3 regions of the Lysinibacillus sp. NPDC092081 genome follow, and region 1 is predicted to be linked to each of the others. Evidence: riboswitches for the same ligand, from Rfam matches in the RefSeq annotation. Region 1 holds a riboswitch; each other region holds the start of a gene.

Region 1 (2,280 bases):
TTCCATAATGCTGTACGTTCTTTCGTAGTCTCAACAGTCGGTTCAGGCTTATTAAATTTCAACTGTGGAATCCAAATTAAAATGGTTAATACCACAAGAACAAATGCGATTGCTAAAGCTCCTTGCCAGCCAAATGATGAATTGGCAATAGGATAACTAATACCAGCACCGAGTCCAGCTGTCAAATTCATCGACATTGTGAAAAATGCCATAAGTAAACCTACGTGATAGGGAAATTTCAATTTAAGTAATCCCGGAATTAGTACGTTACCGAATGAAATGGCTATACCAATTAGCATAGTACCAAATACGAGTAAACTAGTTGTACCAAGGGAGCGTAGGACAATTCCTACCGCTAAAAGAATAGTTGATAAAAATAATGTTAATTCTAGTCCAAATTTACGTGCGACAATTGGTGCGAATGGTGAAATGATTGCAAATGCTAGCAAAGGGATCGTTGTTAGAAAGCCCGCTAGTACATTGGATATGCCGAGGTCTTCACGGATAAAGGAAATAATAGGTCCAACAACTGTTAGCGGCATCCGTAATGTCGAGGCAATACAAATTACTCCGATAACTAGTAATAAGGTTGTACCTTTCCAGCTAATTTTCCTGCTAGGATAAGTATCGGTTTGTTCATGAGTAGTCAAATAAATCCCCCTTGTTAGAACAATTATAATTGAATCACTATACCACTTTATCACAACGATAAAAATAATGGAAAATTCGAAAAAAACAGAACATTAATTAGGTTATTGAAATGTCATAGGTCGTATGTTACACTAATATCCATCATAAATTTAATAATTATATGCCTCATGTTTATATTGAGGTAGAGGTCGCGGTATTTAAGAGTATGCTAATGGAAATGACAAGCATTAGAGATATTAGTTGAAAGGAAATACTGCCGAAGTGTGAGGGGACTTGAAAACCTCATGCTGGGGCTGTCTCCGAAAGGAACAGAACTGTCACGTTTGAACAACGTGTTGAGCTATCATTTTGAAGGAACAGAGGATTTACTTAGCCATCACAGCAACGTTCATGTGATGGCATTTTTTTCGCCTCTTAAAAAAGGAAGGAAGCTATATCGTGAGTGAAATAAAAGTCAATCAGCTCGGCCATAAAGCACCGAAGCTGAAAAAAGAATTAAAAAGCCGTCATATTACAATGATTTCATTAGGCGGTACAATCGGTACAGGATTGTTTTTAGCTAGTGGTGGTGCCATTGCACAAGCAGGTCCTGGCGGTGCACTACTCGCCTATGCATTAATCGGTATCATGGTGTATTTTTTAATGACGAGCTTAGGTGAAATGGCAGCTTATATGCCATCATCGGGATCATTTAGTACGTATGCTACAAAATTTGTAGACCCAGCTTTAGGCTTTGCACTTGGTTGGAACTACTGGTACAACTGGGCAATTACAATTGCAGCGGAAATTTCTGCTGTCTCATTAATTATGAAATATTGGTTCCCAGATAGCTCATCAGCACTTTGGACTGTTTTATTTATTGCTGTAGTTTTAACGTTCAATCTATTATCGGTAAAAAGCTATGGTGAAAGTGAATATTGGTTTGCAATGATAAAGGTTGTAACTGTAATCATTTTTATTATCATCAGTTTTTTAATGATTTTTGGTATTTTAGGAGGACACGCTCCGGTAGGCTTTACGAATTTCTTTATCGGTGATGGACCATTCCATGGTGGGCTCCTTGCTACATTTGGTATTTTCTTAGCTGCGGGATTCTCATTCCAAGGGACAGAGCTACTTGGAATAACAGCAGGTGAAACGGATGACCCTGGTAAAAACATTCCGAAAGCCGTTAAGTCTGTTTTCTGGCGAATTCTTTTATTTTATATTTTAGCGATTGCTGCAATTGGGATGTTGATTCCATTTACAGACGCACGATTGCTATCTGAAGATATCGCTGTTTCACCATTTACGCTAGTATTCGACCGTTTAGGAATTGCCTTTGCTGCATCATTGATGAATGCTATCATTCTAACGGCAATGCTATCAGCAGGGAATTCAGGGCTTTACGCATCGTCACGTATGCTTTGGCAATTAGCGATAGATGGACATGCACCGAAAATTTTCACTAAACTAAGCCGTCGAGGTATTCCGATTTACGCATTAATGGCAACTTTAGCAGTAGGCTGTCTAGCATTTTTAGCTTCATTCTTTGGTGATGGTGTGGTCTATATGTGGCTGCTAAATGCCTCTGGGATGTCTGGCTTCATTGCATGGTTAGGAATTGCATTTAGCCATTACCGTTTCCGT
Region 2 (2,280 bases), on a different contig from region 1:
AAGTATTGTGAACATATCTGCTAATGAAGCATTGGAATAAGCATCATAACCAACTGTTAAGCGAATAATGTCTGACTCATAGGCAACACCACGTACAATTAAATTTTTCTCCATTTCAACTTCCTCCTTCAATAAAGTACCTACTGTATCTATTTCGCTCGACAGAATGATAACCGGGATTTGAAACTTCTTTGCTAACTCTACAGCTCGTGGGTGTAAAATTTGTGATCCTAAGTTTGATAGCTCTAGCATCTCATCGTAGGAAATTTCTTTTAACTTTTGTGCCCCAGCAACATGATTTGGATCAGCTGTATAGACTCCATCCACATTCGTGTAAATATCTACCCGCTCCGCCTTCAATTTTGCTGCAATAGCTATAGCCGACGTTTCCGCACCACCTTTACCTAACGTCGTAATATTCCGTAAATTATCGATACCCTGTTCCCCAGCAACGATTACGATTTTCCCCTGTACAAAATACTCTTCTATTCGACTAGCATCCATCTCATCAATACGGGCATTACTATACATAGCATCGGTTTCAATGCCTGCCTGCCAGCCTGTTAATGACACTGCATCGTATCCTTCCTCCTGTAAAGCAATTGCCACTAATGTACTTGTAAGTTGTGAGCTTGTTGAAAATAGTGCGTCTAGTTCACGCTTAGATGCGTTGTCTGATAGATCACGAGCCATCTTTGCTAATTCTTTAGCCATACCCCTCATAGCTGTAGTGACAACGACAACATCAAAACCTCTTTCCTTTTCTACAATCGCCTTTTTCGCAACATTTCGAATGTGCTCTGTTGATGCTAATGTAGCACCACCAAATTTCATCACAATTCTCGCCATCTTTATCATTCTCCTTCGTATTCAATCATTTCGCTGATTATAAAGTAGCTATACTTTTGTGGCTCTTCACCAAATTAACGCTGCAAAAGCAAATAGCGCCCTTGAAATAATACGGTTGGCATCACCTCTTAGGTCAGAGTAACTACCTTGAAAAAAGGTTGTCTCTAGAAAGCAAAAAAAGGCAGCTCTCACATAACGTGAAAGCTGCCTATAACATGTACAATAATAGTAACTTGCGCATGTGTGATAGCTCTCCGAAACGATTAGAATCGACAGTCTTACATCTCTTAAATGTAAAACCAGCACAGCATCGGAATCAACGATGCTCCACTTCGGCAAGCTTCCCTTTCATACGTTTTCACTGGACTTGTTCGTCCTCGAACGTACTACTCTTAAACCTTGCACCTCTATCATCACTAAATAGTGAAGTATTTAATTGAACCTTAGTGAAGAAATTTCCAATTTAATAAGTAGAAACTACTGAAAAACTAAGGCACGGTATATAACATTGCTATACTGAAGGGGCAATGTTATATACAACCTTAGCATACGTCTAATCCTTTGACAACGTCTCTTGTTGAAAATAAGCATAGATATTGCTAGCTAGATTAGCTGGCATCCCGGCTTCCTGTAATGCCTGCATACTTGCCTCACGAATTTTTTTGACAGAGCCAAAATGCTTAAGTAATTGCTGTTTTCGCTTTGGACCAATGCCCTCTATATGATCGAGGACAGATTGTATAGCATGCTTCTCGTGCTGCTGTCGCAAGAAGGTAATAGCAAAGCGGTGTACTTCGTCCTGAATTCGTTGCAGTAAGTAGAATCCATCACTTGTACGCTTTAACGCAATTACTTCAGGTGGATCACCAAATAAAAGCTGTGACGTATTATGCTTTTCATCTTTTGCTAATCCAGCAATTGGAATGACAAGGCCGAGTTCATCCTCTAATACTTCTCGTGCGACTTCCATTTGCCCCTTCCCACCGTCAATTAGTACTAAATCTGGCAAAGGTAGACCTTCCTTTAATACTCGTGTGTAACGACGACGGATTACTTCCTGCATTGCTCCGTAATCATCGTGCTTGGCAGCTGTACGTGTTTTGTACTTTCGATACTCCTTCTTTGCAGGTTTTCCATCGATAAATACAACCATTGCAGATACAGCATCTGTCCCATGCATATGGCTATTATCGAAAGCTTCAATCCGTAAAGGCGTAGAAATGCTCATAGCTTCACCAAGTGCCTCACATGCTCCTATAGTGCGTTCTTCCTGACGTTCAATAAGTTGGAACTTCGCTGCTACAGCAATTTCAGCATTTTTCGTCGCTAATTCAACTAGCTCTTTTTTTTGTCCACGTTTTGGTGTCAGTACCTTAACTTCTAGTAATTCCGTTAAAATATCTGCATCAATAGATTGTGGGATAAAGATCT
Region 3 (2,280 bases), on a different contig from region 1:
GGAAACAATGCCGCCACGCACAATTTCAGTCATATAAGCACCTGTGTTTAGTGCAACAACTAAAATACCTGCCGTAATAAAGTTCATATCAATACCAAATGCAATATCTAATCCGTAAAATACAACCATCGCTTGTACAATCATTGGTGTACCACGGAAGAATTCGACATAGCATGTTAGTATAAAATTAATGAGCTTTAAGCTATAGAATTTTACACCCTTTTTACGAACTTTGATGGTATGCATAATTCCGATGAAAAATCCGATAAGTGCACCAATAATTGTACTAGTAATCGAAATAAGTAATGTATAATACGCACCTCGTAAAAACATTTGCCAGTTGTTCTCAACAATAGAAATAATCCATTCAAAACTCATGATGTTCCTCCTAACAACGTCGTGTTGCTTGTTCGTTACAGTATCGTTTCTTAGCTGAAGCCTTTATTTCTTTTATTTTATGAAACTTTTAGCTAAGACATTATTATTATTTAGAGAGATTCTTATTTTATAAATTTTTATGGGATTGCACGGACTAGCAGATAGCCCGTGCATTCATGTTATTGTGCTGCTGGTTGTTGGTGAATGGCTTCTTCCATAATTTTTTGGCGATCACCTTCAGAAATACCTTTTAAGATTTCATTGATTTTTTCAAGATCGGCATCGCCTTTACGTAAACCAACTGCAATTGATGTATTTGAAATATCTGTATCGAAACCTTTTTCAAACTTTACATACGTAAACTTATCATTTGCAGCAGCAGCCGAAATACCTTCTGGACGTTCTGCTACATAGCCGTCAATTTTTCCAGCTTCTAATGCTACACGCATTGCTGGGAAGCTATCCATTGCTGTTTGTTTTTTTACACCTTTGATTTGATCAATAACATTGTAGTTAGACGTATTTAATTGTGAGGTAATTTTTGCACCAGAGAAATCTTGGATAGATTTTGCTTTTTCATATTTACTGCCTTTTTTGATGACCATCACAAAATCAGACGTATAGTAGTTTTCGGTGAAGTCAATTGTTTGTTTACGCTCTTTAGTAGGTGACATTCCTGCAATGATTGCATCAATTTTGTTTGATTGTAGTGCTGGTACTAAACCATCCCATTCCAATTTTACGATAACTAATTCTTTTCCTAAGCCTTCAGCAATTTTTTTCGCCATTTGCACATCATATCCGCCTGCATATTCTGCATTATCGGCAATTTTTACTGCGCCATTTGTATCATTTTGCTGTGTCCAGTTAAACGGAGCATAGCCTGCTTCCATCCCAATACGGAATTGGCCGCCCTTATCAGTATTTGCCCCCCCATCACTAGACGACGTCGCATCCTTTTTACCACCAGTACCACAAGCTGCTAACAAAATTGCAGTCATGACGCTCAACATTAATACCAACCATTTTCTTTTCATATAAAACTCTCCTTTCTGTAAAAAAATAAGACAACTGTACCAAAAAAGACCTAAGTTCTGAACTTAGGTCTTATCTTTTTAACAGTTGCCCAAATCCTCACAATAAATTCCAATATTTCGAGATAGCACAACCTAGTAAACCTGGAAAGTAATCTACTAGGACAGTCCTGCACTTATTCACTGCAGACCCAGCATAAAAGTACGAGCTCCTTTTATACTTCGGCGATAGTTCCTTCTCCATTGCGTCTTCGCTTGCTTATACTCAACAATGAACTAATAAATACCGCGCCTCTACCTCACAATAGGATAAATGTGAGGTTTGTATATTTAATTGATAATAAGATACTACTATAAAACTAAGTTATACGTCAAGATAATTTTATTACTTTTCTGACTAATTACAATATTAGGGTTTTTTATCCTTTTAAAGCCTTATATACACTTTTGCAAAGTTGAAAAAATGATTAAGACTGTAGAAAGAGTCCGTGACGTCCATGCTCCATTATACTTACTCCAACCAGCTTATATACTTGGATACGTTCATAATAAATATAATAAAGAACTGATTCTTCAGAAATTCCGCAAATAGTTAATACTCAACTTACTTTCAAGTAATTCAAAAGAAATTGTTAATCAGTAAAGATAATATCCTTTGCACTATATGCATTTTACTGAGAAGCTTTCACAAGCGTTGGGACAATCTATCCGTCGCTTTGAATGCTTTATCCTTCACATGAGCTCTTTTATCCGTAGCTTCGATTCTTATCCGTCACTTTAGCTCTTCTTTCCATCGCTTTGAATACTTTATCCGTCACTTCGGCTCTTTTTTCCGTCACTTCCTCAAATGCTTCATGAAAAAAACCTG

The links. Region 1 has a riboswitch for lysine ahead of ACIQLB_RS17300 (amino acid permease). Riboswitches for the same ligand answer to the same signal wherever they lie in the genome.
Region 2: another riboswitch for lysine. It lies ahead of ACIQLB_RS05785 (aspartate kinase); the one in region 1 lies ahead of ACIQLB_RS17300 (amino acid permease).
Region 3: another riboswitch for lysine. It lies ahead of ACIQLB_RS23295 (transporter substrate-binding domain-containing protein); the one in region 1 lies ahead of ACIQLB_RS17300 (amino acid permease).

The regions. Positions count from the first base shown of each region.
Region 1 is NZ_JBIVRU010000013.1:3,663-5,942, forward strand. It holds gene ACIQLB_RS17295 (CynX/NimT family MFS transporter) at 1-674, opposite strand, end outside; lysine riboswitch at 826-1,002, shown strand; gene ACIQLB_RS17300 (amino acid permease) at 1,090-2,280, shown strand, end outside.
Region 2 is NZ_JBIVRU010000002.1:213,617-215,896, reverse strand. It holds gene ACIQLB_RS05785 (aspartate kinase) at 1-849, opposite strand, end outside; lysine riboswitch at 1,089-1,267, opposite strand; gene uvrC (excinuclease ABC subunit UvrC) at 1,403-2,280, opposite strand, start outside.
Region 3 is NZ_JBIVRU010000028.1:28,736-31,015, reverse strand. It holds gene ACIQLB_RS23300 (amino acid ABC transporter permease) at 1-378, opposite strand, end outside; gene ACIQLB_RS23295 (transporter substrate-binding domain-containing protein) at 558-1,415, opposite strand; lysine riboswitch at 1,531-1,717, opposite strand.